DNA from 2 places in the Streptomyces sp. NPDC048331 genome. Region 2 is predicted to be linked to the other one. Evidence: predicted binding sites of a transcription regulator. Region 2 holds the regulator's gene; the other holds the start of a gene.
The links. The regulator HrcA, encoded in region 2, represses chaperone genes, less so after heat shock. The targets are predictions, from matches to a motif close to TTNGCACTCNGNNNNNCNGAGTGCNAA.
Positions count from the first base shown of each region.

Region 1: groL (chaperonin GroEL) is a predicted target of HrcA. The motif match lies at 2,736-2,762, and genes of this name have one in related genera.

Region 1 covers NZ_JBICYT010000058.1:215-14,878, forward strand. The annotation lists gene ACGFYY_RS39195 (phosphoribosylanthranilate isomerase) at 222-821, opposite strand; gene groL (chaperonin GroEL) at 948-2,570, opposite strand; gene ACGFYY_RS39205 (cold-shock protein) at 2,896-3,102, opposite strand; gene ACGFYY_RS39210 (MoaD/ThiS family protein) at 3,485-3,763, opposite strand; gene thrC (threonine synthase) at 3,802-5,091, opposite strand; SAM riboswitch class I at 5,109-5,266, opposite strand; gene ACGFYY_RS39220 (glucosyl-3-phosphoglycerate synthase) at 5,452-6,402, shown strand; gene ACGFYY_RS39225 (trehalose-6-phosphate synthase) at 6,449-7,879, shown strand; gene otsB (trehalose-phosphatase) at 8,039-8,887, opposite strand; gene ACGFYY_RS39235 (DUF3263 domain-containing protein) at 8,927-9,163, opposite strand; gene ACGFYY_RS39240 (extracellular solute-binding protein) at 9,211-10,509, opposite strand; gene ACGFYY_RS39245 (ROK family protein) at 10,685-11,617, shown strand; gene nagA (N-acetylglucosamine-6-phosphate deacetylase) at 11,617-12,768, shown strand; gene ACGFYY_RS39255 (1-phosphofructokinase family hexose kinase) at 12,881-13,801, shown strand; gene ACGFYY_RS39260 (CBM35 domain-containing protein) at 13,932-14,664, opposite strand, start outside.
Region 2 covers NZ_JBICYT010000005.1:161,217-175,880, forward strand. The annotation lists gene dnaJ (molecular chaperone DnaJ) at 30-1,169, opposite strand; gene hrcA (heat-inducible transcriptional repressor HrcA) at 1,170-2,186, opposite strand; gene ACGFYY_RS10780 (MBL fold metallo-hydrolase) at 2,335-3,060, shown strand; gene ACGFYY_RS10785 (DUF3097 domain-containing protein) at 3,089-3,886, shown strand; gene hemW (radical SAM family heme chaperone HemW) at 3,995-5,227, opposite strand; gene ACGFYY_RS10795 (AMP-dependent synthetase/ligase) at 5,319-7,211, opposite strand; gene lepA (translation elongation factor 4) at 7,448-9,313, opposite strand; gene rpsT (30S ribosomal protein S20) at 9,569-9,835, shown strand; gene holA (DNA polymerase III subunit delta) at 10,098-11,093, opposite strand; gene ACGFYY_RS10815 (hypothetical protein) at 11,155-11,397, shown strand; gene ACGFYY_RS10820 (YceI family protein) at 11,418-12,299, opposite strand; partial or broken gene ACGFYY_RS10825 (ComEC/Rec2 family competence protein) at 12,436-14,661, opposite strand.

The DNA of each region.
Region 1 (14,664 bases), on a different contig from region 2:
CCAGCCCCGCCGGCGATTGAGGCGCGGGGTCCGGGGCAGCGCCCCGGCAACGGCGCCGCACCGCCAAGCGCACCGCACCGCACCGCACACCGCCAGGCGGAGCCGAGCCCCACACCGCCGAGCACCCCGCAGGGGCCAGGCGGAGCCGAGCCGCACACCGCCGAGCACCCCGCAGGGGCCAGGCGGAGCCGAGCCGCACACCGCCGAGCACCCCGCAGGGGTCAGCCGCGGGCCGCCTCGATGAAGGCTCGGATCCGCTCCGGCGACTTCACGCCGCGCTCCCGCTCCACCCCGCTGGACACGTCCACGCCCCACGCCCCGGTCGCCGTGAGCGCCGCCCGCACATTGCCCGGGTTCAGCCCGCCGGCCAGCAGCCACCGTCCCTCGGGCGCGGTGAAGTCCGCCGCGCCCCAGTTCCACGGCTTGCCGGAGCCCGGGTCCGGCGCGTCCAGCAGCAGCAGGTCCTCGCCGTACTCACCGCAGCGCTTCACGTGCTCGGCGGTGGCCCGCAGCAGGGTCCGGCCCTCGGCGCGCAGCGCCGCGAAGTCCTCCGGGCCCTCCTCGCCGTGCAGCTGCACCCCGCGCACCCCGCTCTCCTCGGCGAACCGGCGCACCTCCGCCACCGACTGCCCCCGGAACACCCCGACGGTCAGCACCCGGTCCGGCACCTGTGCGGCGAGTTCCCGCGCGGCGACGGCGTCCACGGTCCGCGGACTCCCGGGCGCGAAGACGAATCCGACGGCATCGGCCCCGGCGGCCACGGCCACGTCGACATCGTGCGCGGTCCGCAGCCCGCAGATCTTGACGAAGAGATCAGCCATGCACCCAGCCTATGTGGACTACCCACCCTCGGCCCGCCCCGGAAACGCCCGAGGGCGGCACCCCTCGCGGGGTGCCGCCCTCGTTCGAGAACAGCCGATCTACCGGTGGCCGGAGCCAGGGGTGGATCAGAAGTCCATGTCACCACCCGGCATGCCGCCGCCCGCGGGGGCACCGGCCTTCTCGGGCTTGTCGGCGATGACGGCCTCGGTCGTCAGGAACAGCGCGGCGATCGACGCGGCGTTCTGCAGCGCGGAGCGCGTGACCTTCGCCGGGTCGATGATGCCCTCGGCGATCATGTCGACGTACTCGCCGGACGCGGCGTTCAGGCCGTGACCGATCGGGAGGTTGCGCACCTTCTCGACGACGACGCCACCCTCGAGACCACCGTTGACGGCGATCTGCTTGAGCGGGGCCTCCAGCGCGAGCTTCACGGCGTTGGCGCCGGTCGCCTCGTCACCCTCGAGCTCCAGCTTCTCGAAGACCGCGGAGGCCTGCAGCAGCGCCACGCCACCACCGGCGACGATGCCCTCCTCGACGGCCGCCTTCGCGTTGCGAACGGCGTCCTCGATGCGGTGCTTGCGCTCCTTGAGCTCGACCTCGGTCGCGGCACCGGCCTTGATGACGGCCACGCCGCCGGCCAGCTTCGCGAGGCGCTCCTGGAGCTTCTCGCGGTCGTAGTCCGAGTCGGAGTTCTCGATCTCGGCGCGGATCTGGTTCACGCGACCGGCGACCTGGTCGCTGTCACCGGCACCGTCGACGATGGTGGTCTCGTCCTTGGTGATGACGACCTTGCGGGCGCGGCCGAGCAGGTCGAGACCGGCGTTCTCCAGCTTGAGGCCGACCTCCTCGGAGATGACCGTGCCGCCCGTGAGGATGGCGATGTCACCGAGCATGGCCTTGCGGCGGTCACCGAAGCCCGGGGCCTTGACGGCGACGGACTTGAAGGTGCCACGGATCTTGTTGACGACGAGGGTGGAGAGCGCCTCGCCCTCGACGTCCTCGGCGATGATCAGCAGCGGCTTGCCGGACTGCATGACCTTCTCCAGGAGCGGCAGCAGGTCCTTGACCGAGCCGATCTTGGAGTTGACGATCAGGATGTACGGGTCGTCGAGGGACGACTCCATGCGCTCCATGTCGGTGGCGAAGTACGCCGAGATGTAGCCCTTGTCGAAGCGCATACCCTCGGTGAGCTCCAGCTCCAGACCGAAGGTCTGGGACTCCTCGACGGTGATGACGCCTTCCTTGCCGACCTTGTCCATGGCCTCGGCGATGAGCTCGCCGATCTGGGTGTCGGCGGCGGAGATGGAGGCCGTCGAAGCGATCTGCTCCTTGGTCTCGACATCCTTGGCCTGCGCCAGCAGGGCGGCGGAAACGGCCTCGACGGCCTTCTCGATACCGCGCTTGAGGGCCATCGGGTTCGCACCCGCGGCCACGTTGCGCAGACCCTCGCGGACGAGCGCCTGGGCGAGAACGGTGGCGGTGGTCGTACCGTCGCCGGCGACGTCGTCCGTCTTCTTGGCGACTTCCTTGACCAGCTCGGCGCCGATCTTCTCGTACGGGTCCTCGAGCTCGATCTCCTTGGCGATGGAGACACCATCGTTGGTGATCGTGGGGGCGCCCCACTTCTTCTCAAGGACGACGTTGCGACCCTTGGGGCCAAGGGTGACCTTGACGGCGTCGGCGAGCTGGTTCATCCCACGCTCGAGGCCGCGGCGGGCCTCCTCGTCGAACGCAATGATCTTGGCCATCTGAAGTGGTCCTCCCGGACAGCGGTGGATTGCTCCGGACCGCGCCCGCGCCCGCGACGGACGGCCTGCGTGCCCGGCGGTTCCTTCCCACCGGACCCTGCGGGCCTCACCGACCCGGTCCTCGTTTCAGTAGCACTCTCACCAGGAGAGTGCTAACGCCAATGATTAGCACTCGACCCCCCCGAGTGCAAGCGGCTTGGGGCAAGACCCCGCCACTGCCGGGCCTACGCACGAGGGGCCCCCATCCCGTGTCCAGGATGTGGGCCCCTCGTGGTGTTCCAGGTCTTCGATGAAGACTGTGCGTCGGTGGTCGATCGCTCCAGGACTAGCCGAGTGCGAGCTTGACCATGTCCGCCTGCGGACCCTTCTGGCCCTGCGAGATCTCGAACTCGACCCGCTGACCCTCTTCAAGGGTGCGGTACCCGTCCATCTGGATGGCGCTGTAGTGGACGAACACATCCGCACCACCGTCGACCGCGATGAAGCCGTAGCCCTTCTCCGCGTTGAACCACTTGACGGTGCCCTGAGCCATGCCTAACTCCCCTATTACTGGCCCTTGCGCAGGAACGCACTTCACGATCCCGGGTCAGAACTTGCGTCGGAACGCGTCGACCGAGGCTGAATGTATCTGCGCGGATGCTGTCTGCAACAGGTCAATCCGATGAGAATTCTGGACACCGGGAAACATTGAAATAGAGTGAAAATTTGCCATACTCCCGGGCAACTCGGGCCTGACATATCTCGCCAAAGCCCCATACCGCACTCGCATGTTGGCCCGATGTCGACCCTTGCGCGGCCCGTTCATATGCAGGGGGCAAGAACAGCGGAGGGGACTTCCCCAACCTTACCGCGCCCAATCAAGCAGAATTGCCCCCTCCGCTTTTAGCGGAGGGGGCAATTACGGTTTGCGCGTGTCAGCAACCGCCGGCGACGGCGGGGATGATCGAGACGCCGGCGCCGTCCGGCGTCGCCGCCTGCAGCCCGCCCTCGAAGCGCACGTCGTCGTCGTTGACGTAGACGTTCACGAAGCGGCGCAGCTTGCCCTGGTCGTCCAGGACGCGCGCGGCGATGCCCGGGTGGTTCTTCTCCAGGGACTCGATGACCTCGGCGAGGGTCGCGCCCTCGGCCGGGACCTCGGCGACGCCGCCGGTGTAGGTGCGCAGGATGGTGGGGATGCGGACGTTGACGCTCATGGCGCTACTGCCTTTCCGGTAGAGCGGAGGGGAAGTGGTCAGGCCAGGCCGGCGGCGCGGAACGCGTCCAGGCTCGGGCGGATGGTGGCGGTCTGTCCGCTGTCCGCGGCCACCGCCTCCAGGGTCTTGAGGCCGTCACCGGTGTTGAGGACGACGGTGGTCAGCGTCGGGTCGAGCTGCCCGTTCTCGATGAGCTTCTTCGTCACGCCGACGGTCACACCGCCCGCGGTCTCGGCGAAGATGCCCTCGGTCTGCGCGAGGATCTTGATGGCCTCGACGACCTGCTCGTCGTTGACGTCCTCGACGAAACCGCCGGTGCGACGGGCGATGTCCAGGACGTACGGGCCGTCCGCCGGGTTGCCGATCGCGAGGGACTTGGCGATGGTGTTCGGCTTCTGCGGGCGGACCACGTCGTGACCGGCCTTGAAGGCGGTGGACACCGGGGAGCAGCCCTCGGCCTGGGCGCCGAAGATCTTGTACGGCTTGTCCTCGACGAGGCCGAGCTTGATGAGCTCCTGCAGACCCTTGTCGATCTTCGTGAGCTGCGAGCCGGACGCGATCGGAATGACGATCTGGTCGGGCAGCTGCCAGCCGAGCTGCTCGCAGATCTCGTACGCGAGCGTCTTGGAGCCCTCGCCGTAGTAGGGGCGCAGGTTGACGTTGACGAAGCCCCAGCCCTCGCCCAGCGGGTCGCCGATGAGCTCCGAGCAGAAGCGGTTGACGTCGTCGTAGTTGCCCTCGATGCCGACCAGGTCGCCGCCGTACACACCGGCCATGACGACCTTGCCCTGCTCCAGGTCGTGCGGGATGAACACGCAGGAACGGAAGCCGGCCCGGGCGGCCGCGGCGCCGACGGCGCCGGCCAGGTTGCCGGTGGAGGAGCAGGACAGGGTGGTGAAGCCGAAGGCGCGGGCGGCCTCGACGGCGATGGCCACGACGCGGTCCTTGAAGGAGTGCGTCGGGTTGCCGGAGTCGTCCTTGATGTAGAGCTTGCCGGTGATGCCCAGTTCCTTGGCCAGGTTGGCCGCGTCCACCAGCTTGGTGAAGCCGGGGTTCAGGCTGGGCTTGGACGCCACGTCCGCGGGGACCGGCAGCAGCGGTGCGTAGCGCCAGATGTTGTTCGGGCCGGCCTCGATCGCGGCGCGCAGGGCCTCGGGGTCGCCGGTCGGGAGGTCGTAGGCGACTTCCAGCGGTCCGAAGCACTCGGCGCACGCGAAGATGGGGCCGAGTTCGAAGCGGGTACCGCACTCGCGACAGGAGAGGCCGGTGGCGGGTCCGAGGTCGACGGAACCGAGGTGGGCAGAGGTGGCGACAGTCTGTGCAGCCATGATGGCGAGGCCCTTTCTCCTCATCTTCCCCATGGCGCACTTCGCCATGAGACGGAATTGGCACCTTCCCTAGCCGGGGACCTCGCTGACGTCGCTGAATGCGCGATCGCGAGAACCGACTGGAGGGTTGCCGGGGCTTCAACGGGCCGTGTCCCTCTGCCCCTCTGGATGAGCGGTATGGCACCGGCACACGCGCTCTCTGGCGCGCCGGTGCGTTTGTACGCGGGGACCCCCGGCATGCGGTGGTCCTTCGCGTTGTTCAAGACTGTAACCGAAGGCTCGGGCTGTTGAGACAGCCGTCCGAACCGCGAGATGGATCACATAACGGCGGATATCGCCGACACGCAGGGAGTGCTGAGGGTGCTGGAAGAGGTGGAGCGCTGGCTGGCCGACCGCTCCTGGTCCGCCGCCGACCGACCGCTCGACCAGCTGCTCGACCGGAAACGGGCGGCCGGGACCACGGTCAGCGTCGTGCTGCCCGCGCTGGACGAGGAGGCGACGGTCGGCGCGATCGTCGAGGTCATCCGGCGTGAGCTGATCGAGGGACCGCCGGTGCCGCTGGTCGACGAGCTGGTCGTCGTCGACTCGGGCTCCAGGGACCGCACCGCGGAGGTCGCGGCGAAGGCCGGCGCCCGGGTGGTGCACCGCGACGAGATCCTGCCGCGCCTGCCGGCACTGCCCGGCAAGGGCGAGGTGCTGTGGCGCTCGCTGTTGGCCACCGACGGGGACATCGTCTGCTTCGTCGACGCCGACCTGCGGGACTTCTCCGCCTCCTTCGTCTCCGGGATCGTCGGACCGCTGCTGACCGACCCCGACGTGCACTTCGTCAAGGCGATGTACGACCGGCCGCTGGGCGACAGCCCCGGCCAGGGCGGCCGGGTCACCGAGCTGGTCGCCCGCCCCCTCCTCAACCTCCACTGGCCCCAGCTGGCGGGCTTCGTCCAGCCGCTCGGCGGCGAGTACGCCGTACGCCGCTCCCTGCTGGAACGGCTGCCGTTCCCCGTCGGGTACGGCGTCGAGCTGGGCCTGCTCGTCGACGCCCTGCACACGGTCGGGCTGGACGCGCTCGCCCAGGTGGACGTGGGCGTACGGCTCCACCGTCACCAGGACGGGCAGGCGCTGGGCCGGATGGCCGCGGCGATCTACCGCACCGCCCAGGTACGGCTCTCGCGCGGGCACCTCGTTCGGCCGGAGCTCACGCAGTTCGAGCGCGGCCCGCAGGGCTTCGTACCGCGGACGTACCCGGTGGACACCGAGGAACGGCCGCCGATGGCGGGCGTCGCGGAGTACGCGCTGCGGCGCGTGGCGTGAGGGAACGTACGGTTTGAGCGGGCTCGTACCGGGCTAGGTTGCCCGCATGGCTTCCCAGGTACTCGTAGCGGCGAACCGCGGCCCCCTCTCCTACGCCCTCGCCCAGGACGGGTCGCTCAGCGCCCGGCGCGGCGGGGGCGGTCTCGTCTCCGGACTGTCCGCGGCCCTCGCCGAGCAGCCGGGGGCCGTGTGGATCTGCGCGGCGCTGTCGGACGCGGACCGGGAGGCGGTCCGCCGGGGCGTCGCCGAGCCGGGGGTCCGGATGTTGGACATCGATCCCACGATGTACGACGACGCGTACAACGGCATCGCCAACTCCGTGCTGTGGTTCACGCACCACCACCTGTACGACGTCCCGCGCGAGCCGGTCTTCGACGCCGAGTTCCGCCGGCGGTGGGAGTCCTACGAGCGCTACAACCAGGCCTTCGCCGACGCCCTGGCCGAGGAGGCCGCGGAGGGCGCGCGGGTGCTGGTGCAGGACTACCACCTGGCCTTGGTGCCCGGACTGCTGCGGGTGCTCCGTCCCGACCTGCGGATCGCGCACTTCACGCACACCCCGTGGGCCGCGCCGGGCTATCTCGCGATGCTGCCCGACGTGGTCCGCGAGACCTTGCTGTGGGGCATGCTCGGCGCCGACGTACTCGGCTTCCACACCGAGGCGTGGGCGGCCGAGTTCCTGGGGTCGGCGCGGCTCGACGACGCGTGGGGGCGGTCCGAGGTGCGCGAGGGCGCGGTCGTCGAGCACCAGCGCTACTCGGTGTGGCCGACGCGCACCACACAGGTGCGGGCGTACCCGCTGGGCGTGGACGGGGACGAACTGCGGGCGCTGGCGCACCGGCCGGCGGTGGACGCCAAGCTGGCGGAGCTTCGGGCGGAGGTGGACGGCCTGCGGACGATCGTCCGCGTGGACCGCACCGAGCTGTCGAAGAACATCCTGCGCGGTCTGCTGGCCTACCGGGAGCTGCTGACGGAGCGCCCGCAGTGGCGGGGGCGGGTGGTGCACCTGGCGTCGGCGTACCCCTCGCGGCAGGACCTGAAGGTGTACCGGGACTACACGGCGGCGGTGTCGGAGCTGGCGGCGGAGATCAACGCGGAGTTCGGGACGGAGGAGTGGCAGCCGGTGCTGGTGTCGGTGAAGGACGACTTCGAGCGCTCCCTGGCGGCGTACCGGCTGGCGGACGTGGCGCTGGTGAATCCGGTGCGGGACGGGATGAACCTGGTGGCCAAGGAGATCCCGGTGGTGTCGGAGGCGGGCTGCGTGCTGGTGCTGTCCACCGGGGCGGGGGCGTACGAGGAGCTCCGCCAGGACGCGCTGACGGTGAACCCGTACGACGTGACGGCGACGGCGGAGGCGCTGCACGCCGCGCTGGCGATGCCGATGCCGGAGCGTGCGGAACGCACGAAGCGGCTCTCCGCTGCCGCGACGGCCCTCCCGCCGTCCGCCTGGTTCGAGGCCCAGCTGTCGGCCCTGACCTGAGCCGGGGCTCCGCCCCGGACCCCGCGCCTCAAACGCCGGCGAGGCGGAAAATCCGGGCTCTGCCCGGACCCGGTCCTCAAACGCCGGACGGCTGGAAAATCCAGCCCCGCCGGCGTTTGAGGCGCGGGGGTTCGGGGGCAGCGCCCCCGCAGCGGACGGTCAGGTCCGGATGACCTCGGCCAGGGTGGCCAGGAAGGCGGCGACCTTGCCCGGGCCCGGGAGGACCAGGTCGGCCCGCGCGGCGAGCTCGGGAACCTCCGCGGAGCCACTGCACACCAGCAGCCCCGGCAGGCCGTCCGTACGACCCTTCTCCACCGCCGCGAACGCCGCCAGGTCACCCAGGTCGTCGCCCGCGTACAGCACCGCCTCCGCGTCCCGCTCCGCCAGGAACTCGGTCAGGGCGACGCCCTTGTCCATGCCCGGCGGCCGAAGCTCCAGCACCGCCCGCCCCGGCTCGACCATCAGCCCGTGCCGGGCGGCCAACTCGGTCAGCGGCTCCCGCAGCGCCGCGAAGGCCGCCGCCGGGTCCTCCGCCCGCCGGGTGTGCACGGCCAGCGCCCGGCCCTTCTCCTCGATCCAGGTACCGCGCCAGGCCCCGATCGAGTCCAGGAACCCCGGCAGCTCCGCCCGGACCGCCGCCACCCCGGGGTGCTCGGCGGGCGCGTGGACGATGCCGGTGACCGCGTCCCACCGTTCGGCTCCGTAGTGGCCGAGGACGACCAGGTGCTGCAGGCCGGGGACCCCGGCGAAGCCGCCGTAGCGGACGGCGACGCCCGCCGGCCGGCCGGTGATCACGGCCACCGAGTCGACCTCGGGGGCGAGTGCGGACAGGGCCGGGACGGCTCCGGGGTGGGCTCTGGCCTGGTCCGGGTCCGGGACGATGTCGGCGAGGGTGCCGTCGAAGTCCAGGGCGACCACGGACCGGCGAGGTGTGCGGAGGAGGGCTTCGAGGCCCTCGCGTCCGGCAGCGGTGACGGGCATCGGCAGGTCGTGCGGATGGCTCCCCATACGCACGACCCTAACGGGCCGGCCGGGTGACGGCTACGGCTATCGCCGGGCTCGCTGCGCCTCGCGGATCCTGCGCAGCCGGTTGACCGTGCCCGGGGCGTGGGCCAACGCCCGCGGGTCGTCCATGAGCGCGTTGAGCAGCTGGTAGTAGCGGACGGGGGACATCCCCAGCCCTTCCCGTATGGCCCGTTCCTTGGCTCCGGGTCCCGGCCAGGTGCGTCCCTCGTACGCGAGCACCGCGACCTCCGTGGCCGTCAGCCGCCCCTCGTCCGTCATACCGCCAGATTAACGCCGTGCTCCGACAGTCGGCCCGCCGCCACCGGTCAGCGCGGGTCGGACGCGCGGGCGGCGGTGGCGATCTGCTCCAGGACCTTCGCGGGCTGTCCGCCGGGCTGGACGGTCTTGCCGATGTTCTGCTTGATGTCCTCGCTGACGCCCGCCCAGGACTTCTTGCCGACCGGGTACAGCCGGGAGCTGGGCAGTGCCGTCAGGAAGGGCTTCAGCTGTGCGGACGAGCCGCCGGTGGCGGACTGCTTGGCCTGGTAGCCGCTGGTGGTGGCGGGCAGCAGGTCGTACTTCTCGGTGAAGGCCGTCACGTTCTTCGGCTGGTACAGGAAGTCCAGGAACTTGCCGGACTGCTGGCGGTGGCCGTTCTTGAAGGCCATGACCCAGTCCGCGACGCCCATCGCGGGCTGGTCGCTGCCGTCGGCGGTGGGCAGCGGCACCATGCCGAACTTGACGCCCTTGGCCGCGGCCTGCTTGAGCAGCGTCGGGTGCCCGTTGAGCATGCCGACCTCGCCCTTGGTGAAGCCGTCGAAGGCGGCCTGCCGGTCCAGCTTGCCGGGCTCCACGGGTCCGGTCAGGCCCTGGCCGACCATCTTGTCCCGCAGGAACTCCAGCGCCTTGACGTTGGGGGCGGAGTCGATCGCGTACGACTCCTCGTTGTCGGTGTAGCCGCCACCGCCCGAGAGCATCCACATCATCGTCTCGGCCTGCGCCTCCTCGCGGCCCAGCGGTACCGCGAAGGGGGTGGGCACGTTGGCGGCCTTGAGCTTCTTCGCGGCGGCTTCGAGGTCCGCCCAGGTCTTCGGCTGCCAGCCCTTGGCGTCCTTGCCGATCACGCCGGCGTCGGCGAGCAGCTTCTCGTTGTAGAAGAGCAGCCGGGTGCTGGAGACGAAGGGCATGCCGTACTGGACCTGCTTGACCTTGCCCGCGTCGGCGAGCGGGCCGAGGAAGTCGGCCTCGGTCTTCACGGAGAGCAGTTCTTCCGCCGAGTACAGCTTGCCGGCGGCCGCGTAGTCGGAGTAGGCGCCGATCTGGGCGATGTCGGGGGCCTTGCCGGCCTTGACCATCTCGGCGACCTTGGCGTCGACCTCGGACCAGGAGTAGACGCTGACCTCGACCTTGGTGCCCGGGTTGGCCTTCTCGAAGCCCGTGGCGAGGTCCTTCCAGTACGCCTCGGAGGAGTTCTGCGGATTGTCCCCGTAGTCGGCCGCCACGACCCGCAGGGTCACCTCGTTGTCTCCGGTGAGTCCGCCGATGGCTCCGCAGCCCGTCAGCGTCACAGCGGTCAGGCACAGCGCGGCGCCGGAAGCGGCCAGCCTCAGGTAACGGCCCTTCACAGTTCTCCATCCACCCTTCTTGTACGTACGATCCACGTAAGGTCTACACCACTTTGGCGGCTCGTCCACATCGGGGCCTCGCCTGGGGTCCCGGATTTGTATGGCCGCTCAACAATCTCCCTCATTGGACTAGACCTTTCCCTGCCGAGCACGCGAGACTGTCTCTGTGAAATCCGTGAAACACGTCATCGCCCTCGATGTGGGCGGCACCGGGATGAAGGCCGCCCTCGTCGCCGACGACGGCACCCTGCTCCACGAAGCGCGCCGGGCCACCGGCCGCGAGCGGGGCCCCGACGCCGTCGTCGAGACGATCCAGGACTTCGCCGCCGAGCTGCTCGACACCGGCCGGGAACGCTTCGGACGGCCCGCCTCGGCCGCCGGCGTCGCCGTCCCGGGCATCGTCGACGCCGAGAACGGCATCGCCGTCTACGCGGCGAACCTGGGCTGGCGCGACGTACCGATGCGCGCGCTGCTCAGCAGCCGACTCGGCGGCATCCCCGTCGCCCTCGGCCACGACGTGCGCACGGGCGGACTCGCCGAAGGCCGCATCGGCGCCGGCCGGGGCGCCGACCGCTTCCTGTTCGTCCCGCTCGGCACCGGCATCGCCGGAGCCATCGGCATCGCCGGCCGCATCGAGGCCGGCGCCCACGGCTACGCGGGCGAGATCGGACACATCGTGGTCCGCCCGGGCGGCCCCGCGTGCGGCTGCGGCCAGCACGGCTGCCTGGAGACCCTCGCCTCCGCCGCGGCCGTCAGCCGCGCCTGGGCGGCCGCCTCCGGCGACCCCGAGGCCGACGCCGCGGACTGCGCCAAGGCCGTCGCCTCGGCGGACCCGCGCGCCCAGGAGGTCTGGCTGGCCGCCGTCGGCGCCCTCGCCGACGGACTCGTCACCGCCATCACCCTGCTGGACCCGCGCACGCTGATCATCGGTGGCGGGCTCGCGGAGGCCGGGGAAACCTTGTTCACACCACTACGGACGGCCGTGGAGGAGCGCGTGACGTTCCAGCGGCTCCCCCACATCGTGCCGGCGGCCCTCGGGGACACCGCCGGATGCCTGGGCGCAGGGCTGCTCGCCTGGGACCTACTCGCCACGGAGGTACCTGCCTGATGTCCGGAAGCGCTCACAGCACCGTTCTTTCGGGCGCCAGGGTGGTGCTGCCCACCGGAACGGTGGCCAACGGCAGGGTCATCGTCGACGGCGACCGGATCGCCGGCAGCGCCCACGAGGGCGCACGGACCGTCGACCTGTCCGGGCACTGGATCGTCCCCGGCTTCGTCGACATGCACAACCACGGTGGCGGCGGCGCCTCGTTCACCTCCGGCACCGCCGAGGACGTCCTCCAAGGCGTGCGCACCCACCGCGAGCACGGCACCACCACCCTGGTCGCCTCCACCGTCACCGGGGACCTGGACGAACTGGCCCGCCGCGCCGCCCTGCTCGCCGAGCTGACGCAGCAGGGCGAGATCGCCGGCATCCACTTCGAGGGGCCGTTCATCAACCCCTGCCGCAAGGGCGCGCACAAGGAGGACCTGCTGCGCGACCCCGACCCGGCCGAGGTCCGCAAGCTGATCGACGCCGCGCACGGCGCCGCCCGCATGTTCACCCTCGCCACCGAACTGCCGGGCGGCCTGGACTCCGTACGGCTGCTCGCCGAGCACGGGGTCATCGCGGCGATCGGCCACACCGACGCCACGTACGAGCAGACCCGCGCCGCCATCGACGCGGGCGCGACCGTGGCCACCCACCTCTTCAACGCGATGCCGCCCCTCGCCCACCGCGAACCCGGCCCGATCGCCGCGCTGCTGGAGGACGAGCGGATCACCGTCGAGCTCATCAACGACGGCACCCACCTGCACCCGGCGGCCCTGGAACTGGCCTTCCACCACGCGGGCGCGCACCGCGTCGCGCTGATCACCGACGCGATGGACGCGGCCGGCTTCGGCGACGGGACCTACCACCTCGGCCCGTTGGAGGTCGAGGTCAAGCACGGCGTGGCACGGCTGGTGGAGGGCGGCTCCATCGCCGGCTCGACGCTGACCCTGGACACCGCCTTCAAGCGCTCGGTGACCCTCGACAAGCTGCCCGTGGAGTCCGTGGTCCAGGCGATCTCCGCCAACCCGGCCAAGCTGATCGGCCTGTACGACGAGATCGGCTCGCTGGAGCCCGGCAAGTACGCGGACCTCGTCGTGCTGGACGCCGCGTTCGACCTCAAGGGCGTCATGCGGCGCGGCGAATGGATCGTCAACCCGCCCTCCTGACCGCCGATCTGACGGCCGAGCGGCCGCACACACGGAAAACGGCCGGCCCGAGGACTGGGCCGACCGCCGTGTGTTTGGCATGATCCCGGCAGCATCAGACCCGGGAGTGCCCATGATCCTTACCGTGACGCTCAACACCGCGCTCGACGTCACGTACCAAGTGCCGCGCCTGCTCCCGCACGCCTCGCACCGGGTCTCCGCCGTCACCGAACGCCCCGGCGGCAAGGGGATCAACGTCGCCCACGTCCTGGCGGCCCTCGGCCACGAGGTGACGGCGACCGGCTTCGCGGGCGGCCCGGTCGGCTCCGTCGTACGGGGGCTGCTCGCACGGTCCCCGGGGGTGGTCGACGCCCTGGTCCCCTGCTCCGGCAACACCCGCCGCACGGTCGCGGTGGCCGACGCGGCCTCCGGCGACACCACGCAGTTCAACGAGCCGGGCCCGCTGATCACCGCCACGGAGTGGTCCCGGTTCCTCGCCCACTACGAGGACCTGGTGCGCGGCGCCCGCGCCGTCGCCCTGTGCGGCAGCCTCCCGCCGGGCGTGCCGGTGGGCGCGTACGCACTGCTCGTACGGGCGGCCCGGGCGGCCGGGGTGCCCGTCCTGCTGGACACGAGCGGAGAGGCCCTGCGCCGCGGGGTCGCCGCCCGCCCGGAGATCATCAAGCCGAACGCCGCCGAACTGGCCGAGCTCACCGGATCCCGTGACCCGCTCCCCGCCACCCGCGACGCCCGCCGCCGGGGCGCCCACGCGGTGGTCACCTCGCTCGGCCCGGACGGCCTGCTGGCCGCCACCGCGAACGGCTCCTGGCAGGCGACCCCGCCGCGCCGACTGTCCGGCAACCCCACCGGAGCCGGTGACTCCGCGGTCGCCGGCCTGCTGTCCGCGCTCGCGGAGGACCTGGACTGGCCGGAGCGCCTCAGCCGCGCCGTCGCCCTCTCGGCGGCCACGGTCCTCGCCCCGACGGCGGGCGCGTTCGACCCGGGCGTCTACGAGGAACTACGGGCCGCCGTACGCGTCACCGAAAGCGCCTGACGACCCCGCGCCCACCACCGACGGCGCGCCGAGCGCCGACCGGCCCCACGCACCACGGAATCAGGCTCTGCCGCACCTGCGCGACAGAGCCTGATGCGTTCCGGGGCGTCCGTCCCCGCCGTCGGCGCGGTCAGCGCCTGACGTGGCCCGAAGCCAGCTCCAACTGGTCGAAGACGACGTCGCACTGGTTGCCGGGCTCGCACGAGATCTTCATCGCGTTCGTGCCCTTCTTGAGGTTGATGAACGCGAAGGTGCGCGTCCAGCCCTTGTCCCAGGCGCCGTCCGCCGCCTTGGCGAAGTTGGCCAGGTTCAACGACTGGTTCGGGCTCTGGCCGTTGACCGTGAGGGTCGCCTTGCCGTCCTTGCCGGGAACGCCGTAGTTGACGAACAGCGTGTATTCGCCCGCCTCCGGCACGTCCACCGTCCAGGTGAGCGCCGCACCCTGCTGGTTGAAGCCGGCGACGTACTGGCCGCCCGAGCTCTTCGAGCCGGGCACCGTGCTCTCCAGCCGCGCACCACCGGTCAGCACCATGCCCGCACCGGCCGCCTCGCCCTTCGGCAGCGGAGCCTGCGAGGGCTTCGAGCTGCTCGGGGCCGGGCTGGCCGGGTTCTGGGGGGCCGCCGACTGCTGGCCGTCGTCGGCGGAGGGCTGTTCCTTGCCCTTGTCCTTGTCGCCGAACTGCAGGGCCGCGACGATACCGATCACGACCACCGCGACCACGGCGACGGCCGCGATCAGCAGACCGCGACGGCTGGACCCGCCAACGGCGCCACGACCGCCGCCGTGACCGCCGCCGTGACCGCCCGGCTGCGGGACCGTCTGCGTCTGCTGCGGCGCAGCGGCGTAGCCGCCGGCCTGGAGG
Region 2 (14,664 bases):
CCGGGCTCGTGACGGTGGTGCGCGGTCGATCAGCGACCGTTGAAAGCGTCCTTCAGCCGGCTGAACAGCCCCTGCTGACCCGGCGCGAACTGACCCATCGGCCGCTCCTCGCCGCGCAGCTTCGCCAGCTGGCGGAGCAGGTCCTCCTGCTGGGCGTCCAGCTTGCCCGGGGTGGTGACCTCGACGTGCACGATCAGGTCGCCGCGCCCGCCACCGCGCAGGTGGGTGACGCCGCGCCCGTGCAGCGGGATCGCCTGGCCGGACCCGGTGCCGGGCCGGATGTCGATCTCCTCCAGCCCGTCCAACGTCTCCAGCGGACACTTGGTGCCCAACGCGGCCGCGGTCATCGGGATGGTGACCGTGCAGTGCAGGTCGTCCCCGCGCCGCTGGAAGGTCGGGTGCGCCAGCTCGTGGATCTCCACGTACAGGTCGCCGGCCGGGCCGCCGCCGGGGCCGACCTCGCCCTCGCCCGCGAGCTGGATCCGGGTGCCGTTCTCGACACCCGCCGGGATCTTGACCGTGAGACTGCGACGGGAGCGGACCCGGCCGTCGCCCGCGCACTCGTGGCACGGGGTCGGGACCACGGTGCCGAAGCCCTGGCACTGCGGGCAGGGGCGCGAGGTCATGACCTGGCCCAGGAAGGACCGGGTGACCTGCGAGACCTCACCGCGGCCGCGGCACATGTCACACGTCTGCGCCGAGGTGCCGGGAGCGGCGCCCTCACCGGAGCAGGTGTTGCAGACGACGGCCGTGTCGACCTGGATGTCCTTGGTGGTCCCGAAGGCCGCCTCGTCCAGCTCCAGGTCCAGGCGGATCATCGCGTCCTGGCCGCGCCGGGTCCGCGAGCGCGGGCCGCGCTGCGAGGCCTGGCCGAAGAAGGCGTCCATGATGTCGGAGAAGTTGCCGAAGCCACCCGCTCCGAAGCCGCCCGCGCCGCCGCCACCGCCCGAGGAGGACAGCGGGTCGCCACCCAGGTCGTAGACCTGCTTCTTCTGCGGGTCCGAGAGGACCTCGTAGGCGGCGTTGATCTCCTTGAAACGCTCTTGCGTCTTGGGATCAGGGTTCACATCCGGGTGCAGCTCGCGTGCAAGCCGCCGGAATGCCTTCTTGATCTCGTCCTGCGATGCGTCGCGGCGCACGCCGAGAACGGCGTAGTAGTCCGTGGCCACTTACGACTCCGCCAGGATCTGTCCGACGTAACGTGCCACTGCGCGTACCGCTCCCATCGTTCCGGGGTAGTCCATGCGGGTCGGTCCGACCACGCCGAGTTTGGCGACTGCTTCGCCGCCCGAACCGTAACCGACCGAGACGACCGACGTGGAGTTCAGTCCCTCGTAGGCGTTCTCGTGCCCGATCCGTACGGCCATTCCCGACTCGTTGGCCTCGCCCAGCAGCTTGAGGAGCACGACCTGCTCCTCCAGCGCTTCGAGCACCGGCCTGATCGTCAGGGGAAAATCGTGTCCGAAGCGGGTGAGATTGGCGGTTCCGCCGATCATCAGCCGTTCTTCGGCTTCCTCGACCAGGGTTTCGAGGAGTGTCGCGAGCACGGTGGAGACGGTGCCGCGGTCCTCGGCCTCGAAGGATTCGGGGAGGTCCTGGACGAGCGGGGGCACATCGGTGAAGCGGCGCCCGACGACCCGGCTGTTGAGCCGGGCCCGCAGGTCCGCGAGCGAGGTCTCCCCGAAGGGGCTCGGGCAGTCGATGAGTCGCTGCTCGACCCGCCCGGTGTCCGTGATCAGTACGAGCATCAGGCGCGCGGGAGCGAGCGAGAGCAGCTCCACGTGCCGGACGGTCGACCGGGTCAGGCTCGGGTACTGGACGACGGCGACCTGCCGGGTGAGCTGCGCGAGCAGCCGCACCGTACGGCCGACCACGTCGTCGAGGTCGACGGCGCCGTCGAGGAAGTTCTGGATGGCCCGGCGCTCGGGCGACGACAGCGGTTTGACCCCCGCCAGCTTGTCGACGAAGAGGCGGTAGCCCTTGTCGGTGGGGATCCGGCCGGCGCTGGTGTGGGGCTGGGCGATGTACCCCTCCTCCTCCAGCACGGCCATGTCGTTGCGCACGGTGGCGGGCGAGACGCCGAGCCGGTGCCGCTCCGTGAGCGCCTTGGAGCCGACCGGCTCCTCCGTCCCGACGTAGTCCTGGACGATGGCGCGCAGCACTTCGAGTCTGCGTTCGCTGAGCATCGCGCGCACACCTCCAGCTGTGGTCCGTTGCCGTGTTCTGCCGTGTTTGTTGGCACTCTGATCGTTCGAGTGCCAGAGAGCCCCCGCTCAGTGTACGGCCGGGCGGTAAGCCCCTGGCAAGGGAGGCCCGCCAGGGTAGCGTCGCCGTATGGACGTGCGTTGGGAAGAGTCCGGCTGGGAACGGCTGACCGGACGGGTCGGCCGGCGGCGACTGCCGGTGTGGGACTGCACCGTGGGGCTGGTGGTGGGCCAGGATTCGGTGCTTCTGATCGACCCCGGTTCGTGTGTGCGCGAGGGCGTGCGGGTACGGGCCGAGGCGGAGCGGCTGACGGGCCGGCGCGTGACCCATATCGCATTCACGCACGGTCATTTCGATCACGTGCTGGGCGGAGCCGCCTTCGCCGGGGCCGAGGTGTTCGGGGCGGTCGGGCTGGCCGCGCTGCTGTCGACGGGTCGTGAGGAACTGCGCGAGGACGCGGTACGGCACGGGCTCGCGGCGGCGGAGGCGGCGGAGGCCGTGGACCTGCTGGTGCCGCCCCGGCACGAGGTATCGGGCGAGTGGACGCTGGAACTGGGCGGCGTACAGGTGCTGCTGGCCAATGTGGGGCCCGGACACACCGGGCACGACCTGGCCGTCTTCGTGCCGGGCGAGCGCGAGGTCGTCTTCTGCGGGGACCTGGTCGAGGAGTCGGGCGAGCCCTCGGTGGGCCCGGACGCCGTCGTGGGGCAGTGGCCCGCCGCCCTGGACCGGCTGCTGTCGTGGGGCGGGGACGACGCACTGTACGTGCCCGGTCACGGAGCGGTGGTCGGGGCGGAGTTCGTCCGTGCCCAACGCGCCACACTGGCGGCCCGTTGCGGCGTGTCGGAGGCGTGACGCGCGCGGCTCTCCTACCCTCGGCCGGATGCGCGAGTACTCCCCCGACCTGACCCCGCAGTGGAAGCGACCCAAGGCCGTGCCGGAGGTGGCGGCGGATCCGGACCTGGTGGTCGAGGTGGCGGGTACGGACTTCTGCGGCGCGGTGGTGGCCTGCGAGGCGGGCACGGTGACCCTGGAGGACCGCTTCGGCAAGCGGCGGGTGTTCCCGATGGAGCCGCGCGGGTTCCTGCTGGACGGCGCGGTGGTCACCCTGGTCCGTCCGTCCCGGGGCCCGGCGGCACCGGCCCGTACGGCCTCGGGGTCGATCGCCGTTCCCGGCGCGCGGGCGCGGGTGGCGCGGGCGGGCCGGATCTACGTGGAGGGCCGGCACGACGCCGAACTGGTGGAACGGGTCTGGGGCGACGACCTGCGGATCGAGGGCGTGGTGGTGGAGTACCTGGAGGGCATCGACGACCTCCCGGCGATCGTCGCCGACTTCGCCCCGGCCCCGGACGCCCGCCTCGGCATCCTGGTGGACCACCTCGTCCCGGGCTCGAAGGAGTCCCGCATCGCGGCGTCGGTGACCTCGCCGGACGTCCTGATCGTGGGCCACCCGTACGTGGACGTCTGGCAGGCGGTGAAACCGTCCGCGCTGGGCATCCCGGCGTGGCCGGTCGTCCCGCCCGGCCAGGACTGGAAGACGGGCATCTGCAGGGCCCTGGGCTGGCCGGAGAACACGGGCGCCGCCTGGCAGCACATCCTGTCCCGGGTGAGCTCCTACAAGGACCTGGAACCGACCCTCCTGGGCTCGGTGGAACACCTCATCGACCACGTCACGGCATAATGGCCGCGCCATTTCCAGCCCCGCCGGCGCTCGAGGCGATCCCCCAGCCCCGCCGGCGCTCGAGGCGCGGGGGTCCGGGGGCAGCGCCCCCGGCAACGGCGCCGCGGGCTAGTCCACCAGGTCCCGCACCACCGCGTCGGCCAGCAACCGCCCGCGCAGCGTCAGCACGGCCCGCCCGCCCTCGTACGGCCCCGGCTCCAGCAGCCCGTCCGCGAGGGCCTTGCGGGAGGCCGTGAGCCCGGCCGGAGCCAGCAGGGACAGCGGCACCCCGTCCACCAGCCGGAGCTCCAGCAGGATCCGCTCCACCCGCCGGTCCTCCTCCGACAGGAGCTCCCGTCCCGCCCCGGGCGACCGCCCCTCCGCCAGCGCCGCGGCATACGCGCCCGGGTGCTTCACGTTCCACCACCGCACCCCGCCCACGTGCGAGTGCGCGCCCGGCCCCGCGCCCCACCAGTCGGCGCCGCGCCAGTACAGCTCGTTGTGCAGGCAGCGCCCGGCCTCCGAGGTGGCCCAGTTCGAGACCTCGTACCAGGAGTACCCGGCCTCGGCCATGACCGAGTCCGCGATCAGGTACCGGTCGGCGTGGACGTCGTCGTCCGTCATCGGGACCTCGCCCCGGCGGATCCGCCGCGCCAGCTGCGTGCCCTCCTCCACGATCAGCGCGTAGGCGCTGATGTGGTCCGGTCCGGCCCCCAGCGCCGCCGAGAGCGTCGCCCGCCAGTCCTCGTCCGACTCTCCGGGGGTCCCGTAGATCAGGTCGAGGTTGACGTGCTCGAAGCCGGCCGCCCGCGCCTCCGCGACGCACGCCTCGGGGCGCCCCGGCGTATGGGTGCGGTCGAGCACCTTCAGGACGTGCTGCTTGGCGCTCTGCATGCCGAAGGAGACCCGGTTGAAGCCCCCCTCGCGCAGCTCGGCCAGGTACCGCGGGTCCACCGACTCCGGATTGGCCTCGGTGGTGATCTCGGCGTCGTCGGCCAGACCGAACTCGTCCCGGATCGCCGCGAGCATGCGGACGAGGTCGGCGGCGGGCAGCAGCGTGGGCGTGCCGCCGCCGACGAAGACGGTCCGGACCTGGCGCGGGTCGTCGCCGAGCACCTTCCGCGCCAGCCGGACCTCGTCGATCAGGGTGTCGGCGTAGTTCTCCCGGGAGGCGAGCACACCGCCGGTGCCCCGCAGCTCGGTGGCCGTGTAGGTGTTGAAGTCGCAGTACCCGCAGCGCGTGGCGCAGTAGGGGACGTGCAGGTAGAAACCGAGCGGCCGCTCCCCGGCGCCCGCCAGGGCGTGCGACGGCAGCGAGCCGTCTTCGGGCATGGGTTCACCGTCGGGGAGTGCGGAAGGCATACCCCCATCATCCCGCACCGGCGCACACCCCGGCCCCGCCGGCGTCGACGGGGCGGTCGACCACCCCGCCCCGCCGGGCCCGCGGCAGGCGTCACGCCTCGCGGGAGCCCTCGTACATCTCCTCGATCAGGTGCTTGAACTCACGCTCGACCACCGGCCGCTTCAGCTTCAGGCTGGGCGTGAGGTCGCCGTGCTCGACGTCGAGGTCGCGCGGCAGCACCCGGAACTTCTTGATCGTCTGCCAGCGCTGCAGGCCCTCGTTCAGGGTCTGCACGTACGTCTCGATCAGGCGGTTGGTCTCCGGCGCGGCCAGGACCTGCTGGTACGTCTTGCCCTCCAGCCCGTTCTCGGCCGCCCAGGTCAGGATGGAGGGCTCGTCGAGGGCGATCAGCGCGGAGCAGAAGTTCCGGTCGGCGCCGTGCACGACGATCGTCGACACGTACGGGCAGATGGCCTTGAACTGGCCCTCGATCTCGGCCGGGGCGACGTACTTGCCGCCCGAGGTCTTGATCAGGTCCTTCTTGCGGTCGGTGATGCGCAGGTAGCCGTCGGGCGAGAGCTCGCCGATGTCGCCCGTGTGCAGCCAGCCGTCGGACTCGAGGACCTCGGCGGTCTTGTCCGGCTGCCGGTGGTAGCCCTGCATGATGCCGGGGCCGCGCAGCAGGACCTCGCCGTCGTCGGCGATGCGTACCTCGGTGCCGGGGAGCGGCTTGCCGACCGTGCCGGTGCGGTAGGCCTCGCCCGGGTTGACGAAGGAGGCGGCGCTGGACTCGGTCAGGCCGTAGCCCTCCAGGATGTGGACACCCGCGCCGGAGAAGAAGAAGCCGATCTCGGGGGCCAGGGCGGAGGCGCCGGAGACGGCGGCCCGCAGCTTCCCGCCGAAGGCCTCGCGGAGCTTGGAGTAGACGAGCGCGTCGGCGATCTTGTGCTTCGTGGTGAGGCCGAAGGGGGCGGTCGCCTGCCCGGTGCGGCGGTAGTTGTCCTGCGTGACCTTGGCGTACTCGCGGGCGACGCCGACCGACCACTGGAAGATCTTGTACTTGGCTCCGCCGGCGGCGCGGGCCTTGGCGGCCACACCGTTGTAGACCTTCTCGAAGATGCGCGGGACGGCGGCCATGTAGGTCGGCTGCACCACCGGCAGGTTCTCGATGATCTTGTCGATCCGGCCGTCGACGGCGGTCACGTGCCCGGCCTCGATCTGCCCGGAGGTCAGCACCTTGCCGAAGACGTGGGCCAGCGGCAGCCACAGGTACTGGACGTCCTCCTTGCCGATCAGCCCGGTGGCGACCATGGCCTTCGCCAGGTAGGACCAGTTGTCGTGCAGCAGCCGCACGCCCTTGGGGCGGCCGGTGGTGCCGGAGGTGTAGATCAGGGTGGCGAGCTGGTCGGAGGTGATCCCCGCGATCCGCTCGTCGACCGCCTCGGGGTGCTTGGCGAGGTACTCCTTGCCGCGCGCCTCCAGCTCCGCGAGGGAGAGCACCCAGCCTTCGGGGTCGCCCTCGGCGGCGACCGCGTCGGCGGCCTCCAGCACCACGACGTGGGCGAGGTTCGGCAGGTCGGCGCGGCGCTCGCGCGCCTTCGCCACCTGCGCCGCGTCCTCGGCGATGAGCACCCGGCTGTCGGAGTCGGCGAGGATGAACGCCGACTCGTCCGCGTTGGTGCTGGGGTAGATCGTGGTGACCGCGCCGCCGGCGCACATGACGCCGAGGTCGGAGAGGATCCAGTCGACCCGGGTGTTGGAGGCGAGCGCGACGCGCTGCTCCGTTTCCAGGCCGAGGGAGATCAGCCCGGCGGCGATGGCGAAGACCCGCTCGGCCGCCTGGCCCCAGCTGAGTGACTTCCAGTCGTCGGCGCCGCCCGGGCCGCCGGCCGCCGGTACCGGGTACCGGTAGGCCTCGTCGTTCGGCGTCGCTGCGACGCGCTCAAGGAAGAGCACCGCCACGGTCGGCGGGCGGTTCTCGAGATAGGTCTGTGTGTCGCTCACGACATCCTCCGGACCGATCCACGCGGTAGTGCGTGGGCGTGGGGCGCTGGGGGGCGCTGGGGACTGGCGGGTTTAGCAGCCTTTGACTTTTTAAACTGGCGAGTAACCGTCGAGCAGTGATCAGACTAGAGCGCGACCGCCGCGCGCGTAAGAGCCCGCGAGCGGCCGCTTCATAACGAAACAGGCCCCCGCACCGGAGTGCGGGGGCCTGTGTGTGTCGGGTGACGGCGGGACTACTACTTCTTCTTGCCGCCGGACTCGTCACTGGAGAGGACGGCGATGAAGGCCTCCTGCGGGACCTCGACCGAGCCGACCATCTTCATCCGCTTCTTGCCTTCCTTCTGCTTCTCCAGCAGCTTCCGCTTACGGGAGATGTCACCGCCGTAGCACTTGGCGAGGACGTCCTTGCGGATGGCGCGGATGGTCTCGCGGGCGATGACGCGGGAGCCGATCGCGGCCTGGATCGGCACCTCGAAGGCCTGCCGGGGGATGAGCTCGCGCAGCTTGGCGACGAGGCGCACGCCGTAGGCGTAGGCGGCGTCCTTGTGCGTGACGGCGGAGAAGGCGTCGACCTTGTCGCCGTGCAGCAGGATGTCGACCTTGACCAGGCTGCCGGACTGCTCGCCCGTGGGTTCGTAGTCCAGGGAGGCGTAACCGCGCGTCTTGGACTTCAGCTGGTCGAAGAAGTCGAAGACGATCTCCGCGAGCGGCAGGGTGTAGCGGATCTCGACCCGGTCCTCGGAGAGGTAGTCCATGCCGAGGAGGGTGCCGCGACGCTGCTGGCACAGCTCCATGATCGCGCCGATGAACTCGGTGGGCGCGAGCACGGTGGCCTTGACGACCGGCTCGAAGACGTCCGAGATCTTGCCCTCGGGGAACTCGCTCGGGTTGGTGACGGTGACTTCCTTGCCGTCCTCCATGACCACCCGGTAGACCACGTTGGGCGCGGTGGCGATCAGGTCGAGGCCGAACTCGCGCTCCAGGCGCTCACGGACCACGTCCAGGTGGAGCAGGCCGAGGAAGCCGACGCGGAAGCCGAAGCCGAGCGCCGCCGAGGTCTCCGGTTCGTAGACCAGCGCGGCGTCGTTGAGCTGGAGCTTGTCCAGGGCCTCGCGCAGGTCCGGGTAGTCGGAGCCGTCGAGCGGGTACAGGCCCGAGAAGACCATCGGCCGCGGGTCCTTGTAGCCGCCGAGCGCCTCGGTGGCACCGTTGTTCAGGCTGGTGATGGTGTCACCGACCTTGGACTGACGGACGTCCTTCACGCCGGTGATGATGTAGCCCACCTCGCCGACGCCGATGCCGTCGGAGGGGGTCATCTCCGGGGAGGAGACACCGATCTCCAGCAGTTCGTGGGTGGCGCCGGTGGACATCATCCGGATGCGCTCGCGCTTGTTGAGCTGCCCGTCGACCACACGGACGTACGTGACGACGCCACGGTACGAGTCGTAGACCGAGTCGAAGATCATGGCGCGGGCCGGGGCGTCCTTGACGCCGACCGGGGCCGGAACCGTGGCGACGACCTTGTCGAGCAGCGCCTCGACGCCGAGACCGGTCTTCGCCGAGACGCGCAGCACGTCCTCGGGCTGGCAGCCGATCAGGTTCGCCAGTTCCTCGGCGAACTTCTCCGGCTGGGCGGCCGGCAGGTCGATCTTGTTCAGGACGGGGACGATCGCGAGGTCGTTCTCCATCGCCAGGTACAGGTTGGCGAGGGTCTGCGCCTCGATGCCCTGGGCGGCGTCCACCAGGAGGACGGTGCCCTCGCACGCGGCGAGGGAGCGCGAGACCTCGTAGGTGAAGTCGACGTGCCCGGGGGTGTCGATCATGTTGAGGATGTGGGTGTTGCCCTGGCCCTCGCCCGTGGTGGGCGCCCAGGGCAGCCGGACCGCCTGGGACTTGATCGTGATGCCGCGCTCACGCTCGATGTCCATGCGGTCGAGGTACTGGGCGCGCATCTGCCGCTGGTCGACCACACCGGTGATCTGGAGCATCCGGTCGGCAAGGGTCGACTTGCCGTGGTCGATGTGCGCGATGATGCAGAAGTTGCGGATCAGCGCCGAGTCGGTACGGCTCGGCTCGGGCACGTGGCTGGGGATCGCGGGCACGCAGTGTCCTGATTCTCGGTCGCAGTCGGAAGCGTTTGCGGAGCGTCGGTCGGAGCGAAAGTCCGGCTCCCGTCGCCGTCGGCGGCGCGATGTCGGATCTGTACGCAGACTCCCATGGTCCCATGGACGGGGCAGTGCGCTCGGTTTGGGCCGCCCCTAGCGTGCCTGGTAGCCTGGGCAGCTGTGTCTCGTATGCCCTCTCAGCTGTCGAGGCACAATCCGAAGATCAAACTCTGAACCTGAAAAGGCTCTTTCGTGGCGAACATCAAGTCCCAGATCAAGCGGAACAAGACGAACGAGAAGGCGCGCCTGCGCAACAAGGCCGTCAAGTCCTCGCTCAAGACCGCGATCCGCAAGGCCCGCGAGGCCGTCCTCGCCGGTGACGTCGAGAAGGCCACCGTGGCTTCTCGCGCTGCCGCGCGTGCGCTCGACAAGGCTGTCTCGAAGGGTGTCATCCACAAGAACGCCGCCGCCAACAAGAAGTCGGCGCTGGCCACCAAGGTTGCCTCCCTGCAGGGCTGAAGCTCCCTGATGTGATCGCCGGAAGGGACCCAGTGGGCCCTCTCTCCCGCTCCTGACCGGCACCCCGCTCCGCACACGAAGCGTTCGCCACGCGGGTGCGGCGCAACCAGAAGTGCCGAAGGCCCCGACCACCACCCTTCCCCAGGGTGAGGGTCGGGGCCTTCGTGCTGCCCGGCGGGGTCTCGGCGGTCGGCCGCGAGGGCGGCCGGCAGCCTCATGACACACCGCTACCAGGGGTGACCGTCGCCACCGCCGTACGGCGTCACTGCCTGCGCTGGGGGCGGGCCGCGCGCGCCACCGCGACGACGGCCTTCTCCAGGGCGTACTCGGGGTCGTCGCCGCCGCCCTTGACCCCGGCGTCGGCGTCGGCCACGGCGCGCAGGGCGTCCGAGACCGCGTCCGCCGACCAGCCCCGCATCTGCTGGCGGACCCGGTCGATCTTCCACGGGGGCATGCCCAGGTCCCGGGCGAGGTCGCCGGGGCGGGCCCCGCGGGGGGCCGAGGCGAGCTTGCCGATCGCACGGACCGCCTGGGCCAGGGCGCTGGTGATCAGGACCGGTGCCACCCCGGTGGACAGGGACCAGCGCAGGGCCTCCAGGGCCTCGGCCGCCCGGCCCTCGACCGCCCGGTCGGCGACCGTGAAGCTGGAGGCCTCGGCCCGGCCCGTGTAGTAGCGGGCGACGACGGCCTCGTCGATGGTGCCTTCCACGTCGGCGCACAGCTGCGCGGCGGCGCTCGCCAGCTCCCGCAGGTCGCTGCCGATGGCGTCCACCAGGTTCTGGCAGGCCTCCGGGGTCGCCGACCGGCCCAACGCGCGGAATTCGCCCCGCACGAACGACAGCCGGTCCGCCGCCTTCGTCATCTTCGGGCAGGCGATCTCCCGCGCGCCCGCCTTGCGGGCCGCGTCCAGCAGGCCCTTGCCCTTGACCCCGCCCGCGTGCAGGAGGACCAGGATGATCTCCTCGTAGGGCGCGGCGAGGTAGGCCTTGACCTCCTTGACCGAGTCCGCGGACAGGTCCTGCGCGCCCCGCACGACGAGCACCTTGCGCTCGGAGAAGAGCGAGGGGCTCGTCAGCTCGGCGAGCGTGCCGGGCTGGAGCTGCTCGGAGGCGAGGTCGCGGACGTCCGTGTCGGCGTCGGCGGCGCGGGCGGCCGCCACCACCTCGCGCACGGCACGGTCGAGCAGCAGCTCCTCCTGCCCCACGGCGAGGGTGAGCGGGGCAAGCGGATCGTCGGTGGAATTCTTCCTGGTGGCCATCGGCTCCAGCATCCCACGCCGCACCGACAGCGCTCCGCCCCGCGTGCCCGAGAATGGTCGCGTGAATGTGCGACATGTACTCGTCCTGCCCGACCGTGACGCCGCCGAGGAGGTGGCCCAGGAGGCCGTCGACCGCTTCGGCCTCCCGGAGGAACCGCAGTTGGTCCGCGACGCGCTGGCCGGCGAGGACGACGCCGAGGACGCCCAGTGGCTGGTGGTCGTCGAGGACCCGCAGGAACGGCTCGACACCGGCACGCTGGACGACCTCGCCGCCGAGTACGAGGGTTGGCTGGAAGCCCCGTAGGGGGTTCGGCAGCCCTCGCGTCAGGCCTTGCGCACGGCCTGGACGTCCAGGGTCACGTCCACGCTCGACCCGATGGCCGCGATCCCGTGCGCCAGCATCGACTGCCAGTTGAGGGTGAAGTCCTCGCGGTGCAGTTCGGCGGTGGCCCGGCAGGCCGCCCGGAGCTCCCCCTCCATGCCGGTGCCCAGGCCCAGGTACTGGGTGTCCAGGGTCACGGACCGGCTCACCCCGTGAAGGGTCAGCGCCCCGGCGACGGCCCAGCCGCTGCCGCTGCGGTGGATGAACCGCTCGCTGTAGAACTCCACCGTCGGGTGGCGGACCGCGTCCAGGAAGTCCCCCGACCTCAGGTGGTCGTCGCGCAGGCGTACCCCGGTGTCGATGCTCGCCGCGTCGATGATCACGTGCATGGAGGAGTCCTCCATGCGCTCGGCTATCCGTACCGCCCCGGCGAACGTGGTGAACCGGCCGCGGATCCGGGCCAGACCGATGTGGCGGGCGGTGAAGCCGATGGACGAGTGCGTCGGGTCGAGCTCCCAGTGGCCGGGCTGCGGCAGCAGCGGCGGCTCCACCGTGTCGAGGATGACCTCCGCGGTGCCGGGCTGCCCCGGGTCCCCCACGATCGTGACCCCGTGGAACGGCGCGTACCCCTCCGCGGTCACCGAGAGTCGGTACTCCCCCTCCGGTACGGCCACGGCGAAGCCGCCGTACGGGTCGGTCTCGCCGCTGACGATGCGTCGGCCGATCGGGTCGGTCACCTCGAACGTGGCCTGCCGGACGGGCCGGTGAACCGTGTCGAGAACCCGGCAGCTGAGCAGACGCGCCGTCGGCGGCAGCGTCAGAGTCGCGGTGGTGGGCGGGCTGGAGTTTCCGGTCGTCTCCATCCCCCGTCTGCGACCGAACATGGCTGATGCACCCCCGTGCTGTGTGGACTTGGACCGTTCTGGCGAAGACGCATTCGATCATGCTGTCGGGTTGTGGGCAAACAGAGTGGTCGCGCCCGGTATGGCCGCGCCGATCCCGCCGCCGCCTGGCCGGAAATGACCGTAGCCGAACTCCGCTCCCGGCCACGGCGATCGAGCCGTCGAGATCGGTCCGCAGCACGGTCGCACCCAGCTCCCGGAGGCGGGCGAGCGTACGCGGAGCGGGGTGTCCGTAGCGGTTGCCCACGCCGACGGGAACCAGTGCGAGCCGTGGCCGGATCCGGGCGTACAGCTCCGGGTCCTGGTGCGCGGAGCCGTGGTGGGCGACTTTGAGGACGTCCACCGGGCCGAGGTCCGGACGAGCCCTCAGGAGGGCCTGCTGCGCGTCCGGTTCGAGGTCGCCGAGCAGGAGCAGGGTCAGCCCCGCGCCGCGCACCAGCAGGGCGACGCTCGCGTCGTTGGGGCTCTCGGGCGGCGGTCCGTCCGGCGGAGGCCAGAGCACCTGCCATTCGAACGCCCCCGCCCGACGCCGCTCCCCCTGCACCGCCCGCACGATCGGCACCCCGGCGGCCGCCGCGGTCCGCCGGACGAACTCGGCCTGCCCCCGCGGCTCTTCCAGCGCGGTGGCCTGGATCACCCCCACGGACCGGCCGCGCAGCACCCCCGACAGGCCCCCGACGTGGTCGGCGTGAAAGTGCGTCAGCAGGAGCAGCGGCACCCGCCGCACCCCCAGCGCGCGCAGACAGTCGTCCACCGGTCCGGGCTCCGGGCCGGCGTCCACCACCAGGGCCTCACCAGGGCCGACGGCGAGCACGGCGGCGTCCCCCTGCCCCACGGCGCACTGGACGTAGCTCCAGTCGGGCGGCGGCCATCCGGAGAGCGTACGGGTGAGCTGCGGCGGCCGCAGTACGGCCAGGAGCAGCAGCGCCGCCAGGGCGGAACACAGCCACCCGCGCCCGCGGAACCGGGCCCCGCAGATCACGACGACGGCCAGGGTGGCGGCGGCCAGCAGGACACCGCCGGCGAGCCCGCCCGGCCACGGCAGCTCCGCGCCCGGGACCCGGGCCCCGGCCCGGGCCACGCCGGCGATCCACCCGGCCGGCACCCCCGCGCACCGGGCGAGCAGCTCCGCGGCGGGCATCCACACCGGAGCCACCGCGAGGGCGGCGAAGCCGAGGACCGTCGCGGGACCGGCCGCCAGCTCGGCCAGCAGGTTGCAGGGCACCGCCACCAGGCTGACCCGGGCGGCCAGCACGGCCACCACGGGCGCGCACACCGCCTGCGCGGCCGCGGCGGCCCCCAGCGCCTCGGCCGACCGCGGCCCCACCCCACGGCGCCGCAGGGCATCGCTCCACCGGGGAGCGAGGGTGAGCAGCGACCCGGTGGCCAGGACGGAGAGCAGGAAGCCGGGGCTGCGGGCCAGCCAGGGGTCGTAGAGCACCAGCAGCAGCACCGCGGCGCCCAGGGCCGGGATCAGGGACCTGCGCCGCCCCGTGGCGATGGCCAGCAGGGTGACCGCCCCGCAGGCAGCGGCCCGCAGCACGCTCGGCTCCGGACGGCACACCACGACGAACGCCAGCGTCAGGGCCGCCCCGCACAGGGCGGTGACCCGCAGCGAGAGTCCGAGGCGGGGAGCCAGCCCGCGCCGTTCGGCCTGCTGCGCGCGGGCCGGGGGCCCGATGAGCAGGAACAGCACCACGGTCAGGTTGGCCCCCGAGACGGCCAGCAGGTGCAGCAGGTCGGTGGCCCGGAACGCCTCGTGCAGATCGGGCGGAACCCTGGAGGTGTCCCCGACGACCAGTCCCGGCAGCAGGGCCCTGGCGTCCGGCGCGAGCCCCTCGGTGGCCTCGCGCAGCCCGGCCCGCAACCGCCCCGCCGACCGCTGGACGGCATCGGGGCCGCCGGCCACCCGGGGCGGGGTGTCACCGGCCGGGCGCAGCAGCGCCACGGCCCGCTCCCCACCCCGCGCCGGAGCCAGCCGGGCGACCACCGCCACCCGGGTGGAAGGTTGCAGCCGAGCCCATCCCGGATGCCCGGCCAGCACCCGCACCGGGGTCTCGACCCGGGTACTCGACCCGTCGGGCCCGGTCACCCGGGTCACCACCGCGTCCAGGACCACCACGGGCGGCCCGTTCCCGCCACGGGCGGCTTCCGGGTCGGAGCCGACGGTCAGTTCCACGAGGACGCGGGCGTGCTCCCGGGCCAGCCCGGCCACCGGCCCGGCCCGCGCCTCGGCCCGCTGGAGCCCCGCCACTCCCGCTCCGGCGGCCGCGCACAGCAGGGCCGCCGCCGCGGCCGGGGCGAGCCGCCACAGCGGTCCCGGACGCCGGCACGCGCCCAGCATCAG